3 regions of the Paenibacillus sp. FSL M7-1046 genome follow, and region 1 is predicted to be linked to each of the others. Evidence: riboswitches for the same ligand, from Rfam matches in the RefSeq annotation. Region 1 holds a riboswitch; each other region holds the start of a gene.
What was found. Region 1 has a riboswitch for cyclic di-GMP ahead of NYE29_RS06620 (transglutaminase-like domain-containing protein). Riboswitches for the same ligand answer to the same signal wherever they lie in the genome.
Positions count from the first base shown of each region.

Region 2: linked by a shared signal. The riboswitch ahead of NYE29_RS29600 (hypothetical protein) and the one ahead of NYE29_RS06620 (transglutaminase-like domain-containing protein) in region 1 are both predicted to bind cyclic di-GMP.
Region 3: linked by a shared signal. The riboswitch ahead of NYE29_RS04480 (PA14 domain-containing protein) and the one ahead of NYE29_RS06620 (transglutaminase-like domain-containing protein) in region 1 are both predicted to bind cyclic di-GMP.

Region 1 covers NZ_JBBOXB010000001.1:1,549,938-1,555,568, reverse strand. Annotated here, with positions in the region: gene NYE29_RS06640 (phospholipid carrier-dependent glycosyltransferase) at 1-1,232, shown strand, start outside; gene NYE29_RS06635 (glycosyltransferase family 2 protein) at 1,276-2,256, shown strand; gene NYE29_RS06630 (GtrA family protein) at 2,246-2,650, shown strand; gene NYE29_RS06625 (class D sortase) at 2,747-3,352, shown strand; cyclic di-GMP riboswitch class I at 3,474-3,555, shown strand; cyclic di-GMP riboswitch class I at 3,629-3,711, shown strand; gene NYE29_RS06620 (transglutaminase-like domain-containing protein) at 3,725-4,531, shown strand; rRNA gene NYE29_RS06615 (16S ribosomal RNA) at 4,894-5,631, shown strand, end outside.
Region 2 covers NZ_JBBOXB010000001.1:6,618,505-6,624,135, forward strand. Annotated here, with positions in the region: gene NYE29_RS29585 (alpha/beta fold hydrolase) at 1-278, shown strand, start outside; gene NYE29_RS29590 (ketoacyl-ACP synthase III) at 373-1,371, opposite strand; gene NYE29_RS29595 (hypothetical protein) at 1,424-1,783, opposite strand; gene NYE29_RS29600 (hypothetical protein) at 1,923-2,954, opposite strand; cyclic di-GMP riboswitch class I at 3,030-3,121, opposite strand; gene NYE29_RS29605 (nucleotidyltransferase domain-containing protein) at 3,248-4,015, opposite strand; gene NYE29_RS29610 (RNA polymerase sigma factor) at 4,136-4,717, shown strand; gene NYE29_RS29615 (DUF4179 domain-containing protein) at 4,686-5,631, shown strand, end outside.
Region 3 covers NZ_JBBOXB010000001.1:1,064,844-1,070,474, reverse strand. Annotated here, with positions in the region: gene NYE29_RS04495 (UDP-glucose dehydrogenase family protein) at 1-226, shown strand, start outside; gene NYE29_RS04490 (hypothetical protein) at 249-437, opposite strand; gene NYE29_RS04485 (sugar phosphate nucleotidyltransferase) at 581-1,954, shown strand; cyclic di-GMP riboswitch class I at 2,092-2,172, shown strand; gene NYE29_RS04480 (PA14 domain-containing protein) at 2,185-4,593, shown strand; gene NYE29_RS04475 (glycosyl hydrolase) at 4,802-5,631, shown strand, end outside.

The DNA.
Region 1 (5,631 bases):
CTTATGAATACACGCATGGCATCGTCCCTTATGAGAATACCCACCCGCCGCTCGGCAAGCTTCTGATTGCTATCGGCATGGAGGTATTCGGTGTTAATCCGTTCGGCTGGCGGATTATCGGTACATTGTTCGGAATCGCTATGCTGCCGCTAATCTATATCATGGCGCTGCGCCTGTTCAAAAAGAGCATTTACGCCGCCCTTGCCGCAGGACTCTTCGCACTGGATTTCATGCATTTTACGCAGACACGGATTTCTACAATTGATGTATACGGCGTATTCTTCATCATGTTAATGTTCTATTTCATGCAGCGGTATTTCACGATGAATTTCTACCGTGTTCCGCTGCGCAAGACACTTGTCCCGCTGTTCTGGTCCGGATTGTTCTTCGGCATCGGCGTCGCCTCCAAATGGATTGTGCTCTATGGAGGAGCCGGGCTGGCCATTATGCTGGCGCTCGCCTTATTTGAACGCTATAGGGAACATAAGGCCGCTGGGCGTGTGCTGGCTGAAGGCAAATTAAGTGACCAGGAGCTCAAGGACGCCTGCCGGACGGCAGATAGTTCCTTTTGGAAGAACACCATCGTTACGCTGGCCAGCTGTGTTGTTTTCTTTGTAGTTATTCCTGCCGTTATCTATAGCCTGTCCTTTATCCCTGCGCTGTCCGTAACAGCCGAAGGGTTTACTGTAAAAGGCTTGATCGATGCGCAAAAGAATATGTATAACTACCACAGCCAGCTTGTCGCCACGCATCCGTTTGCTTCCTCCTGGTGGGAATGGCCGTTTATGAAACGGCCGGTATGGTTCTTCAGCGGCGGCGAAGGATTGCCGGAAGGCAAGGTAAGCAGCATAGTCACCATAGGCAATCCGCTAATCTGGTGGACCGGGATCTTCGCGATGCTGGCTACGGTATGGCTTACCGTAAAACGGAAAGACAAAAGCATGTACATGATCTGGATCGGCTTTTTCTCGCAGTATGTCCCTTGGATGCTTGTACCGCGTGAGACGTTCCTATACCATTATTTTGCGATGGTACCGTTCATGATTCTTGCTATTGTATATATCATGAAGCTGCTGGACAGCAAATATCGGGAAGCTAGGTACATCCGGTATGCATACGTGGCTGTCGCAGCGCTACTTTTTGTACTGTTCTATCCGGTGTTGTCGGGAATGGTGGTTGACAAAGAATATGTGACGGATGTGCTGCGCTGGTTCCCTTCCTGGGTATTCTAGGAGGGGAGTGCGTAGTGCTACAAAACTTTTAGGAGGAACAAAGGTGAAAGCCAGATACAGTGTAATTGTCCCCATGTACAATGAGGAAGAAGTTATTCAATATACGTATGAGCGGCTTAAGAAAGTCATGGACGAATGCGGTGATACCTATGAACTGATCTTCGTTAATGACGGGAGCCGGGATCGCACAGCTGAGATCATGAGTGGAATCAGCAGCAGCGACGAGCATGTTAAGCTGATTGACTTCTCCCGTAACTTCGGTCATCAGGTCGCGATTACGGCCGGAATGGACTATGCGCAAGGCCAGGCTGTTGTGGTGATTGACGCGGATCTTCAAGATCCGCCCGAGGTCATTTTGCAGATGATTGCCAAGTGGAAAGAGGGCTATGAGGTAGTTTACGCCAAACGGCTGAAACGGCATGGGGAGACTATTTTCAAGAAAGTGACTGCCAAGCTCTTTTACCGTCTGCTCAGCAGCATGACCAGTGTGGAGATTCCCACCGATACAGGCGACTTCCGGCTCATCGACCGTAAAGTATGCGATGTGCTGCGTGGACTCAAAGAGAAAAACCGCTATGTCAGAGGTTTGGTGAGCTGGGTCGGCTTCCGGCAGACGATGGTGGAATATGTGCGGGAGGAACGTTTTGCAGGTGAAACCAAATACCCGCTGAAGAAAATGATCCGGTTTGCGGTTGACGGCATCACCTCATTTTCACATAAGCCGCTGAAAATAGCCTCATATGTAGGCTTCTTTCTCTCCTTCTCCAGCTTTGTGTATCTGTTCTTTGTATTGTTCCAGAGAATCTTTTTCACCTCATGGACGGTTCCGGGCTGGGCTTCCATCGTCGGTGTGAATTTGTTGTTTAACGGCATCGTGCTGATGCTGCTTGGCGTAATAGGTGAATATATTGGACGGATATATGATGAATCCAAGGATAGACCGCTGTACATCGTGCGTGAGACCAAGGGTTACCGGGGCGGGGAGCATGAGGAGCGGCAAGAGGACAATGATTATGGCAGATAGGAAGCTGAATGCGGGATTTATCCAGTTTTTAAAATTTAATGCTGTAGGCTTACTGAATACGCTAATTGATTTCGCCGTATTTACCTTGCTGCATTCTCTGGGTATGATGAACACCCCGGCACAGATTATTTCTTATAGCGCAGGGACAGCGAACAGTTTCTTTTGGAACAAGAAGGTGACCTTTAAGGATAAGAGTCAGGCTAACAAGGACAGTTTTGACCGTATGCAATTAGTCCGATTCATCATACTGAACCTGGTTGTACTGGGGATATCAGTGCTGCTGATGCATCTGCTAACGGACAAATTTGGAGTTCAGGTGCTGATTTCCAAAGTGCTGGTTACGTTCGTCACCGTCATCATCAATTTCTTTGGTAGCCGTAAATGGGTATTTTAAGTCAGATGTTGGGCCGTGGAGTTTCTTTATCTTAAAGATCGGGGGGATTTGATGCGTAAGTTTTCCTATTTGATCATAATTGCAGGAGTTCTAGTCATGCTGTATCCAAAAGCGAGCGAATGGTATAACGACCGGCAGCAAGAGAAGCTGCTGAAGGAGGCTGAACAGGCTTATAGTGAGCTGGCCCCTTCGTCAGAGCCCGATCTGAAAAAACAGTACGCCGAGGTCACTGCACTGCTGGCAGAAGAATCAGCTGGGGATGAACCAGTGCAGGCTGCTGAACCGGCAGAGCAGGAAATAGAGGTCGGCGGCAAAGTGACCGGAATTATCACAATCGACAAAATCGATTTGAAATTGCCCATATTGGAAGGGGCGACCAAAGCCAACATGAAGCATGCCGCAGCCCATATGAAGGAAACCGCTCCAATCGGTGAAATAGGCAATGCTGCCATAGCTGCACACAGGTCTAGGACTACAGGGAGATTATTCAACAGACTGAACGAAGTAAAGGTCGGAGATACCATTTCCGTCAAGACAAGCGATCAGGAGTATAAATACGAGGTTTATGATATCTCGATTGTTGAGCCTACGGATGTGTCTGTACTGAACGGGAATAAACAAGATAAGATCCTTACCCTCATTACATGTGATCCTTTGGTAAATCCGACCCATCGACTGATTATCCACGCTAAAGCGGTTTGAAGTAAGAGAACAGATCATAAAATGCGAAAATTATAAAAATTTAAATGAATTAAGTAGAAATCTAGTGATTTAGGTCTTGTAACTAGGCATTAATATGATACTATATAACTATAAAAGCTAAACACGATAACGGCAAACCTATCGAAAGGTAGGGACGCAAAGCTAAAGGGCCTTCCCTGTAAGGATGGCAGCCAGCTACCGAATGAAGAGGCTTTTTTTGTTTGTTTTTAAGATGAATCTAGTATATTCCAATAGTAGTAGGAACAGATAAAGCTTAAACGATAACGGCAAACCTATCGAAAGGTAGGGACGCAAAGCTAAAGGGCCTTCCCGGGTATGGATGGCAGCCAGCTACCGAAAGGGGTTTTATCCATGAAGAAGTTCTATTATATGTTCTTGACCTTGTTCGTCCTGGTTACTTCAGTTCAAGTAAGCACAGCTAACGCTTCCAGCGTAGAGTCGGGCTGGTTAAATACATCGCAATTGAGCCAAGGGGTTGTCCAAGTTTCCTATGATGTTCCCAAGGACAAACGTATCAAGCTCATGATTACTAAAGACAATAAGAGCTACTCTTATAACTTATATGCCTCCAAAGCTACAGAAACGTTTCCACTGCAGCAGGGGAATGGCGCTTATAAAGTGTCAGTCCTAGAGAACACCAGCGGCAACAAATACAAAGTGCTTTCTTCCGAAACCGTAGACCTGAGCATGAGCAACACCAACGCCGTATATTTGAGTTCCGTACAGAATGTGAAATGGAATTCTTCCGATAAAGCAGTACTGAAAGCTAAGCAGCTTACGCAAGGGCTGACCACTGATGAAGCAAAGGTACAAGCTATCTATAATTACATCGTGGCGAATGTAAAGTACGACTATACCTTAGCGGCTAATGTTACGCAGGATTATATCCCGAACAACGACAACACACTCGCTAGTAAGAAAGGGATTTGCTACGATTATGCATCTTTGTTCGCCACCATGCTCCGCAGTGAAGGAATTCCGACAAAGCTGGTAATGGGCAATACGAGTTATGTATCTGTATATCATGCCTGGAATGAAGTATTGCTTAACGGCAAATGGGTAACGATTGATACGACAGTGGACGCCGGATTGGGTAAGAACAAAGAATCAGGCTTCACCAAAGCGTCGAGCAAATATACAGCAGCTAAGATCTACTAATCCTGTAGAATGATGATTACCCTAAGATAACCCGCTTAATATTTAAGCCGGTTATCTTTTTTTTGTTTAAGGGGTTGCTTTTTTATATTGATGTGGGGTATTATAGGTAAGCGTTGTTAGAGCGCACCCAAGTAAATAAGAAATGGCTGAAAAGTTGTTTCAAAAAAAAGCTTGCGTTTCTAAATCAAACGTGATATATTATAAGAGTTGCTGGTGACGAGATAATCGACACTGACAACGAGCTTGATCTTTGAAAACTGAACAACGAGTGAGTATGGAAATCACGCAAGTGAGATCCAAAATTAGAGAATGTAAATTCTCGTCAGATGTTTCAAATTGAGCAATCGCTCTTTCTAAATACCAATTTGGAGAGTTTGATCCTGGCTCAGGACGAACGCTGGCGGCGTGCCTAATACATGCAAGTCGAGCGGAGTTATGATGGAGCTTGCTCCGGATTAACTTAGCGGCGGACGGGTGAGTAACACGTAGGCAACCTACCTCTTTGACTGGGATAACTACCGGAAACGGTAGCTAATACCGGATAATTCCTTTGTTCACATGGACGGAGGATGAAAGGCGGAGCAATCTGCTACAAGGAGATGGGCCTGCGGCGCATTAGCTAGTTGGTGGGGTAACGGCTCACCAAGGCGACGATGCGTAGCCGACCTGAGAGGGTGAACGGCCACACTGGGACTGAGACACGGCCCAGACTCCTACGGGAGGCAGCAGTAGGGAATCTTCCGCAATGGGCGAAAGCCTGACGGAGCAACGCCGCGTGAGTGATGAAGGTTTTCGGATCGTAAAGCTCTGTTGCCAGGGAAGAACGTCCGGTAGAGTAACTGCTACCGGAGTGACGGTACCTGAGAAGAAAGCCCCGGCTAACTACGTGCCAGCAGCCGCGGTAATACGTAGGGGGCAAGCGTTGTCCGGAATTATTGGGCGTAAAGCGCGCGCAGGCGGCTATTTAAGTCTGGTGTTTAAACCTTGGGCTCAACCTGAGGTCGCACTGGAAACTGGGTGGCTTGAGTACAGAAGAGGAAAGTGGAATTCCACGTGTAGCGGTGAAATGCGTAGATATGTGGAGGAACACCAGTGGCGAA
Region 2 (5,631 bases), 5.1 Mb from region 1:
AGCTTTATGTCAGTAATGAAGTCTTTTATCAAGGTAAACCCAATTTGCATCGTCCTTTAATGCCTCCGGCCTACAGTCGCTTAAATGAAATCAGTCATCCAACCCTTGTTATGGAAGCCGGGCTGGATTCACCCTTCAACAAGCAGATCTGTAGTTACGTACATAAGAACATCCCAGCTTCAGAATTCGTCCAGCTGCGTCAATGCGGCCATTATCCGCATCTTGAGCAGCCTGCTGAATTTATAGAGTTAATTATTGAATTCTTAAATAAAGACTAGATGGCTCGCCCCGGGAAAAGCACACAAAAAAGCCTGCGCCAAGGCGCAGGCTTTCGTTGTTTTTCTATCGCGTTTCATTACTGCAGTAGTGATGCTAGAGTCTCCACAAGGTAGCACAACTCGTAATACCCGCGCCTACCGACCACATAAAGAACAAGTCGCCGCGTACCAGCGTTCCGTCCTTAATCGCATGGTGAAGGGTGATAAACGGACTGCTTGTGCCTGTGTAGCCATAAATATCCCCAATGTAAGGGAATTTAACGAGTTCCTCGTCCAGCTTGCCCGCGATATCTTTAATGACGCTCAAGTTTAACTGACTAAGGATATAGTGCTTCACATCACTTTTGGTATATCCATGTTCCTGAAGCAGCTGCTCAATATTGGATACCGCTGTCGGGAAAGCCACATTGACGTTATACTCCGGATGAAGATAAATTTTCTTCTCTTCAAGCGACAGATGTTCTCCGTACATTTGCGTCATGCCTCCGGCAGGGAACTGCATATCCTCCGCCTTCTGCGTATTGGTGTAGTAAGCCGAATCTATCAGGCCGGAATCCGTGTCCTCCACTCTCTCCAACAGAACCGCACAGGCCGCATCTCCGCAAAGGCCCTTGGACGCCAGGTCCCCCTCTTTGTAGAAACGGGCAATCTGCTCCGACCCTACAATGAGTGCGTATCTCACTCTGGGAGTGGATATCATGGATCGGGCTGCTTGGTCAGCAGCGACAACCATACCTACACAGTTGGCATTGCTGTCATAGATAATGCAGGAATCTTTACCCTCCAGCGCCTGATGCACAAATGCAGCATCTGTCGGAGCGCTGAAATCATGTGTTCCTGAGGAGAATACGATCATATCCAAATCGCTTCCGCTAAGCCCACAGTTCTTCAATAGCTTTTTGGATGCTTCAATAGCCATATAAAGTGTGCTCTCTTCATAGTCCGCCGCGTAATAACGATCCTTACGGCCAAAGAACTCCCAAATGCCGATAAGCTTGTCCGCTGAAGCTCCGGCCTGCAGAGCCAATTCCTCATTGCTGATCTTATAGGCAGGATGGTACACTTCGGTGCTTACTATTTTGACACTAGCCATGGTTGACCACCCTCTGCTTTAGATTTAGGATATACGATTTAGGATTTAGGATTTAGGATTTAACGATTGCCCAAGCCTCTTCCACCGTATCCACAAAATGTCCTTTAAATCCGGCACTTGGAGCTACTCTCTGTAATTGAGATTTGGCTACTACTTTCTTCGGATTCACCAGAACCGCATGTTTAAATCCGTTATACAGCACATAGCAGCGTTCCAGAACCGGGAGTATCTCCGGCTTGAACGGCGCCATATCATTGCAGTCAATAATCAGAGACATCTCGTGGATTGGCAAAGTCGGCATGGACGCCTCGAATATTTCCACTTCTTTTACCGTTTCAGCCAATTCGGCAAATCCATGCAAGCTGATGAAGATGGTGTTGAATTCCGGGTACATTTTAGTTTCTGCGATCATTTTTTAATGACACTCCTCTAGTTGTTTTTTTTCAATTTGCGATTGCGGGATTCATTGGAAATAGGTTCATACCCAATATTTACCGCTTTACTACTATCGTCAAATTGCACTGTTTTTTTGATAGTTTCTGAAAATTCATTTATGGCGTTCTGACTATTGTACGAAGCACAATATAGTCATTCGCGTCGCGTGAGATCAAAGTGTCTTTATTAAAATACACAAAATTGTCCGCACTGCGGTTTCGTTCCCCAAGTAAAAAGAGTTCCCCATTTCGGAGGTTCACTCCGCGGGCTACCAGTTTATTATTCATCATTTCCGAGAACACCGCATAATTGTCACCCACGATTAAGAGATCATTCCGGTCGCCAATTACCCATTCACGTTTGAGCAATACTTTAACCGGGGCTCCGGCTTTACTGCGGTCCATCGTCATATAGATGAAGTAATTTTTGGTCTTGCCGGCAGCATCCACTTCTTTGGAGTCAATCATCCAGACAATATCTTTACCATTCGAAGCTACGAGGTTGAAGGATTCATTTTCTTTCAGCTTGTAGAGCTCAATTGTTTTTGAACTTGGCAGATCATACAGATACAACGTCCCGGTGTCCCATTTGCTATAGATGAACTTGTCATCTACAAACTGGTGGACCTGATCAAAACCAAGATCATTGATGGTCTGAGTTTCCAGCGTCGTTTTGTTAGTGAAGTAAAAATCTGAGCCACTGCTGTGTGCATAATATTTGTCACCCACACCCAGTAATTCCGGAGTTTTCACTTCCAGCGGAAGCTCGCTTGTTTTTTTGGTTTTCAAATTGTACTGTACCAGCTTCTTCGGGTAGATATTAATTCGTTTAGTCACTTCAATTGTAGACTCATAATAATAAACACTGTCTCCCATAAGCTGCAAGTTCGTTTTGAACGTGTTAGTAGAAGTGACCTTCTCCGTCGTCTTCTTCTTCCAGTTATGTAAGTACAGCTGATGAGCCCCTTTGCTATCCTTCTCCAGTGAAGCGATTGTGTCACCTGTGAACTTGTAGTTGTAGTCAATCGGCATGTTATATGCAGTTTTGACATCCGTAAAAGTGTACTTCGCAGCTGCGTGGACCGGGGTGGCAATCAGGGGCCCAGCGGCCAAGACTGTAGCCAGAATAAACGCTAAGCCAGGCCTCAATTTGTGGCGAATCTTCAAAAACATGATTTTTTCAAGCTCCTTTTGTTGTATTTAGACAACAAAAAACCAAACTACATGAGCGTCCCCGCTGTCATGCCGCTTTCGTGAGCGGTTTAGACCGGTGGCTTTGCGTCTTCCGCCTTTCGGCGGAGTTGCCTTTGTTCATCAGCTGGCGCTTCCGAATCACAAACATATTTTGGTATTTATTATCTATCTAAATTTATAATTCGACAAGAGTAGTCATTATCCTCCTTTTTTCTCACATTCAAATATTGTTCGCTGTATCTGTTTTGTTACGATAGTGCGTAGATCCGTTTGACCATAAAATCGAAAAAACGCTGATTCCAGTTCTCTGACAGCCGTTCGGTCAAGTCTGCAATCAACACCACAGCGAGGTCCACCAGCTTCTGGACACCTGAAGGGAGTGCGTCCGGTCCAAGAGCATTTAACGCTCCTGTTAACTCATCCAGTTGCTGTGGACTGAGTTTGTGATGCAGTCTCTTAATGCCGAGCTGCGCTGTAGAAGGATCTGCTACATGCCGCAGAACTATCATTAGATCTGCCGCCAGATGACTGCCAAGCCGGTGTGCCCAGAGCAAATCGCCGCGGAGATACGCGGTTTCAAATTCCAGAAGACTGAAAGTGAAACCGGAAAGGATCCTCGTAATCTCTACATCCGACATGGGGAAGCTCTCTGCCTTGTAGTTGGCAAGACAACCCTCGGGATCATGCAGGACAAGGATTTGTTCGGTTTGTTTCAGACTCTCCGCAGTCACTGTATAAAGATCGAAATGCAGACCGTCTTCAAACACGCCAACAATTTGTGGTCCTACGAAGTTAGCTTCCGACCAGAATATCAGCGGTTTATAGCTCTCCATATAGGATATTCTGCGCGCTAAAAAATCCGTCAATCCCTCGCTGTGGACCAAGCAGTACAAATCAACATCCGAGTAAGCATCCTGCTCTCCTCTGGCATGTGCGCCTTTCAGAAATACCGCCCTGACTGCCGGATCATCCTTTACGGCCAAGCCTACCTGACGGATTGCTACGTCTTGTTTCATTCTCTCTTCCCCCTGCAATGTGTAGTATGATCTGAACATAATCTTTCTTTTTTATAAAAAGTGAGAAATATTGTGGCGCTGGTGCGTCTTATATACAAATAAATTAATGGGAGGCACTGGATGAAGGCACAGGACAACGACGAACAAATCATTGCCGAAGTGCTGCAGGGCAACCGGGAGGCCTTTGCGGTACTCGTAGACAAATACAAGTCGAGCTTGTATGGTCTGCTGCTCGGTATGGGCGCCAGTCACCAGGATGCACAGGATTTGGCCCAGGAAACATTTATCAAAGCATACCAGAAACTCCGCGAGCATCATGGCCAATCAAGCTTTGCCGCTTGGCTGTACGCCATTGCGATCAACCACTTCAGGTCACTGAAAAGACGGAAATCCCCAGGCCTAATAAGCAGCACCTTGCTGCAGGAGAAGGATCGCGGGCCAACCCCTGAAGAGCAATATATGCGCAAGGAAGACGAGCTTGAAATGCACCGGAAATTGTCCAAGCTTCCAGAACGTTACCGGATTGTACTGCTGCTTCGCTATACCAATGAATTATCCTATGAGGAGATCTCAGCGATAACGGGAATGCCGATGCATCAGGTCAAAAATTGTCTCCACCGCGCCCGTCAAAAGCTGAAGAAACAATGGCCGAAATCCAGGGAGGGTTCCAATGAAAAAATGGGCTTACACCAATCACAATGACTTGTCCGGCACTGATAACGATCTACTGACGGATTCACAATTGTATACAAGCTCTAATCTAGCTGATGATTTCACAGAGCGCGTTATGGAACAAGTTCGCAATACAGAGATACAGCCCGCCTCCGGGCAAAAATTATCCGAGATATCCGGAATGCAAACGGGCCGCACCCTAAAAAGAGGTTTAAAGTGGGGCAGCTCTGTTGCTGCAGTGATAGGAATTGCTTCATTACTGTTTTTCATTGGCAAATCAGGTACAGTGTCAGAGACGTTGTCCACCCCTCCACAGAAACCGTTCCTCCTTGCCAACCAGTGGGCAAAGCTTGGTCTGCTGGACGCCAAAATACTCGGAGTGGTGCAGCACCCTGGCATAGAGAAAACCGATAAAGGCTATACCTTTGTCCTGCAGGACGTAGTGGCTGATCCTACCCGTTTGGTGCTTAACATTAGCATTACGGATAAAACCGGACATGCTGCCAACGACGCAATGTCCAAATTTAATACCAGCCAATTGGAAATCCATGATGAACAAGGACACAACATCGGAGAACTTAAAGAGATCATGCCCTTGGCCAGTGACATTTATGGAAACTCTGGTCAAGCCTCTCTGCTGTTGACTTACGTATTCCCTGATGAAGGCCCAGGAAGCACCGTAGTTATTCAAGGCAATATTCATGAACTGGCTTCAAACAGCAAAACAGAAAAGGTAGTCACCGGAGACTGGAGCTTTAGCTATGAAGCAGATATGACCGCAGCACAGGCATTATCGGTAACCACAGATTTGAAGGACCATGTCTATAAAACACCGGATGGGATGAAGCTGGAGATGGATCAAGTGATGCATACACCTGCAGGTGTCACACTGAAATTCAACACCTCGCTTACTGGAGAGGCAGCCAGCCTTATTTCTGCCAATT
Region 3 (5,631 bases), 490 kb from region 1:
GGCAGAAGGCAGCGATGCCGTATGCTTGCTAACCGACTGGAGCCAGTTCAAGGATATCGACCTGCATCGCTTGGCGGGCAGTATGCGCCGCCAGGTTCTGATCGATGGCCGCAACGTCTACTCCAAGGAGCAGATCGAAGGCACCGGCCTGGAGTACCATTCCGTCGGACGCCCGCAAATGGGCGGACTGAGCGGGTATTCGGCCAGCGTGGCCGGCGCGATCTAAGCCTCAAGCTTGCTCTACTCTACTAAAGCACTTCGCTCTTACCTGCCGCCAGCCAAGCGGCAATAGCCGGATCTTTAGCAGGGAGCTTCGCCTGCGGGTGAAGCGAATAGCTAGGCTGTTGGAATGGAACGGAGAGGAATTTTGGAACTGTAGGAGCGAATGCGTCCGCCTTTGTCTGCGGATTTCCACCGCGAACAGCGGTATAAATCAAGAAATCTGCAGACAACAGCGGCCGAAAGTCCAAACATTCCTTGCAGTGACTCTCATAACAGCTAAGTCTTATGCTTTTCACGTTTGAAGCAACCAATAACAATCCGATATTTTCGCGTCAACACATAATGAGGAGGGTTCCATATGAAACTGGTACTTCTATCAGGCGGTTCAGGAAAACGTCTCTGGCCTTTGTCCAACGATTCACGTTCGAAGCAATTTCTGAAGGTACTTGAGAGCCCGACGGGTGAGCCGGAATCCATGGTGCAACGGGTATGGCGGCAGCTGGAGGAAGCTAATATGTCGGGTTCGGCTTATCTGGCTACCGGCCGCAGTCAGGTGGAAATGATTCAAAGCCAGCTTGGCAGCGAGGTGCCTATCATCGTTGAGCCGGAACGCCGCGATACGTTTCCGGCGATTGCCCTGACAGCAGCCTACCTGTATTCCATGGAAGGCGTTTCGCCAAGCGAGACCGTGGCCATCCTGCCGGTCGATCCTTATGTGGAAGCCGCCTTCTTCGATACAGTAGTGCAGCTTGAGCAAACGATGCAGGAGAGCGGAGCGAACCTGGCGCTGATGGGTGTAGTACCCGAGCATGCTTCAGAAAAATACGGATATATCATTCCTACCAGCGCAGAGGCGGGAGCAAGCGGTTATCTGCAGGTAAGCCACTTCCAGGAGAAACCTGACCGTAAGCAGGCCGAGGAACTGATCAGCCGGAATGCCCTCTGGAACTGCGGCGTGTTTGCGTTCCGCTTGGGCTATCTGCTTGATATTCTGCAGCGCAAGGGATTGCCGCTGAACTACGAGGAACTGCAGAAGCAGTACAAACTGCTTGCTTCCATAAGCTTTGACTATGAAGTGGTGGAAAAAGAGGAGAAAATCGTAGTTCAGCCTTATGCCGGATTCTGGAAGGATCTGGGCACCTGGAACACGCTAACTGAAGAAATGAACAGCAATCATGTAGGCAAAGGGTTCGTGACGGCGGATTCCGAAGGCACATGCCTGATTAATGAGCTGGATATTCCGATTACGGTGATCGGCGCGAAGGATCTGATTATCGCTGCCAGCCCGGACGGGATTTTGGTTACCCATAAAGCGGAGAGTCCGAGAATCAAGGAAGTGCTGAAGTCTTTTGAACAAAGACCCATGTACGAAGAACGCCGCTGGGGCCATTATAAGGTCATAGATTATGTGAAATACGATGAGGGAAATGAAGTGCTGACCAAACGGATTTTTATCGAAGAGGGTAAAAATATCAGTTACCAGCTGCACCATAAACGCAGTGAAATCTGGACATTTGTCAGCGGTGAAGCAAGCATTGTGATTAATGAGAAGATGCATAATGTGAAGGCGGGAGATGTGGTGCGTATACCGGAAGGCACCAAACATGCGATTCTTGCGCTGACGGATGTAGAGTTTATCGAGGTACAGACCGGTTCGGAACTGGTAGAAGAGGATAACATCCGCATCACCTTGGATTGGGAAGATATAGCTTTGCAACAGTTTATCTCTTAGGCCTAAATAATCTATTTAACCAATTGTTGCAAATCCAAAACAGGCATTTAGAACCATTTATTAATTTATTTTTATTAATGCTCTAAATAAAAACTTCATAGGGACGATACTTACGGTAAGAGGGATTAATCCTTCCAAAACGACAAAGGCAAACCTAATCGAAAGATAGGGACGCAAAGCCATAGGGCCTTCGCAAGAGTGGCAGCCTGGCTACCGAAAGGAAGATGATTTTGAAAACTTACCGTAAGTCTCGTCTGCTGTCCACCTTGCTGTCTCTTGCCGTATTGTTAACCGCTGTGCCTTTAGGATTTGGGCTGTCGCCTTCAACCGCAGAAGCCTCATCAAGCACAGCAGTGCCGGTTAATCCGGACGCTTCAGCCGAAGCTGTCAAGCTGCTTAGTAACCTCTATTCCATTACCGGAAAAGGGATCATCTCTGGACAGCACGATTATTTGGAGAGCCCGGATGAATTCAGCAACAAGTTGAAGGGAACAAGCGGAGAATATGCTGCTCTTCACGGATATGAGCTTGGCGTAATTAGCGGCCAGTCGGAGAGTACGGCTGCATCGCAGCGCAAGAATGTGGTGAACAGCGCGATCAACTGGTACAAGAACGGCGGCATTGTCGCAATGACCTTTCATCAGAATCTGCCGGGGACGGCGTACCTCTGGTCCAATGTGCAGAAGCCGCTCACCCAAGCGGAATTTAACAGGTATGTAACGCCGGGCACGACAGAATACGCCAGCCTGATCACGGATCTGGATAAAGTGGCGGTGTCGCTCAAAAGCTTGCGGGATGCGGGCGTTCCTGTACTTTGGAGACCTTATCATGAAATGAACGGCAACTGGTTCTGGTGGGGGAAGAAAAGTAATTTTGCTGAACTGTGGAATATTATGTATGACCGTTTCGTGAACGTTCATCAATTAAACAATCTGTTGTGGGTATGGAACCCCAATGCACCGAATGCCTGGTCTGATCCTTATGCGCTGACCTATCCGGGCGCAAGCAAAGTGGATGTTCTTGCAGCAGATATATATGATAACGACTATATGAATAAGTACTATGACAGTTTGCTTAGTCTGGCTGCCGGTAAACCGATAGGTATTGGTGAGAACGGTGAGATGCCCAGCACGGCCAAACTGAAGCTCTCCCAGAAAAATTTCGTTTTCATGATGAACTGGGGAAAAATGCTCTATGAGAAAAATAGCACAACTACGATTAAGAGTTTCATGAATGATAGCTATACACTGACCCGGAATAAATATAAGAGTTGGAGTGCACCAGCCGCTGCGCCAACGGCAACACCGACGCCGACACCAACAGCAACGCCGACACCAACAGCAACGCCGACGCCGACACCAACGGCAACGCCAACACCGACACCAACGGCAACGCCAACGCCGACGCCGACACCAACGGCAACACCGACAGCGACACCAACACCAACGGCAACGCCAACACCGACGGCAACGGCAACGTCGAAGCCGACGGCAACGCCAACGCCTGACTCTAATGATTCAGTGGAAGCGCCTGTGTTGAGCGGACTTAAGGGAGAATACTTCAAAAACATGACGCTTTCCGGTACGCCGGCCTTGGTGCGCAATGATGCATTGCTTAACTTTAACTGGCGCCAGGGTTCGCCGGATCCTTCAATCGGTGTAGATTCCTTCTCTGTCCGCTGGACCGGTCAAATCAAGCCAACGTATAGTGAGATTTATCAGATTTTTACCACTTCGGATGACGGTATCCGCGTTTATATTAACGGTAAAGCTGTCATTGACAGCTGGATGAAACAGAGCGGAGCCGAGCGTACCGGGAGCATCGCTTTAACAGGCGGTCAGTTGTACGACATCAAGGTCGAGTATTACGAGAATGCCGGTGATGCGAATATCCGCTTAATGTGGCAAAGTCAAAGCCAAGCCAAAGGGACGGTTCCGGCCAGCGCATTGTTTGTGAATGCCGGGGCAGCTGCTGCCAGCCAGACAGAATTGGACAGTACACCCAGCCTGGTTGCAAAACCGGCTTTAGCGACGACAGCAGCACCAGCCGCAACGGCAACAGCAACGCCTGCGCTGACAGCAACACCAGCACCGGTGCCAACAGCAACACCGACATCTGCGCCAACACCGGCGCCAGCACCAACACCTGCACCAACACCAACACCGGTACCGACGCCGGCACCAACACCGACAGCAGCACCTGCTGAGAATGGGCTAAAGGCAGAATATTTCAATAATATGCTGCTGTCAGGCACTCCGGCACTTGTACGTAACGACGCCATTCTTGATTTCAATTGGCGTCTAGGCACCCCGGATGCTGCAATCGGCATCGATTTCTTCTCCGTACGCTGGAGCGGCAAGATTAAGCCGCTCTACAGTGAAACGTACACAATCTATACTACTTCAGATGACGGCATCCGCGTTTGGGTCAATGACAGTCTTGTGATTGACAGCTGGATGAAACAGAGTGGAACCGAACGCATGGGAAGCATCAGCCTGAATGCCGGGCAGCTATATGATATTAAAGTGGAGTATTACGAGAATCAAGGGGATGCCAGAGCGCGTCTAATGTGGGAAAGCCCAAGCCAAGTGAAGGGTACTGTTCCTGCGAGCGCCCTGTTTCTTCCTTCCGCTTCCTAAGCAGAGCGACTGGTTAGCTTCTGTATTCACCGGCGGGTGCTGGTTAAGACGTTACAATTATAATTCCTAAAGTCCACTCTTAGTGGCCCTGCTTATCAGCAGGGCTACTAAGCTATAGCCCCCATTTGGCCTCGGGATGTATGAACCTGCATAGGGAACTCATCCTGTGTGCCGTGGCGGCATTTCGCTGGAGAAAGGAGATTACGATTTGAACACTTACCGCAAGTACCGCCTGTTTAATACGATTTTACCTCTTATATTAATATTTTCCCTGCTGCCCTGGTCAGAAGCGAGGAGTCTTCCGGTTCCCCGGACGATAGTTACACCTGCTGCTGCCATCACTCCCATCAATCCCTCAGCTTCGGAGGAGGCTGCCGATCTGCTCAGCTATCTGGTTGATCTTGGAGGCAAGGGAATGATATCCGGGCAGCATGACTATTTGGAGACCCCGGATGAATTCAACAATAAGCTGAAGAATGCAAGCGGACAATATGCCGTATTGCATGGTTATGAGCTGGGAGCGATTAACAACCAGCCGGAGGGCACCATCGTGAAGCAGCGCCAGAATGTCGTGAAGAGTGCGATCAAATGGCACCAGGGCGGCGGAATTGTGGCGATGACCTTCCATCAGAATTTGCCGGGCACCTCCCCGGAATGGGCTAATGTGCATATGAGCCTGAGCCAAGAGGATTTTGATGCTTATGTTACACCGGGCACCCCGCAGTATAAGAACCTGATCGCTGAGCTTGATGAGGTAGCCGAATATTTGGGAGACCTGCGCGATGCGGGAGTGCCTGTGTTATGGCGCCCTTATCATGAGATGAACGGCAATTGGTTCTGGTGGGGGCAGAAGGACAACTTCACCGAACTTTGGGATATTATGTATAACCGTCTGGCGAATGTGCACAAGCTGGATAATCTCCTGTGGGTATGGAATCCGAATGCACCCAATGAGTGGTCGGATGGCTATGAGCCGTATTATCCGGGTGCCGGGAAGGTTGACGTTCTGGCGGCGGATATTTATAACAATGACTACAG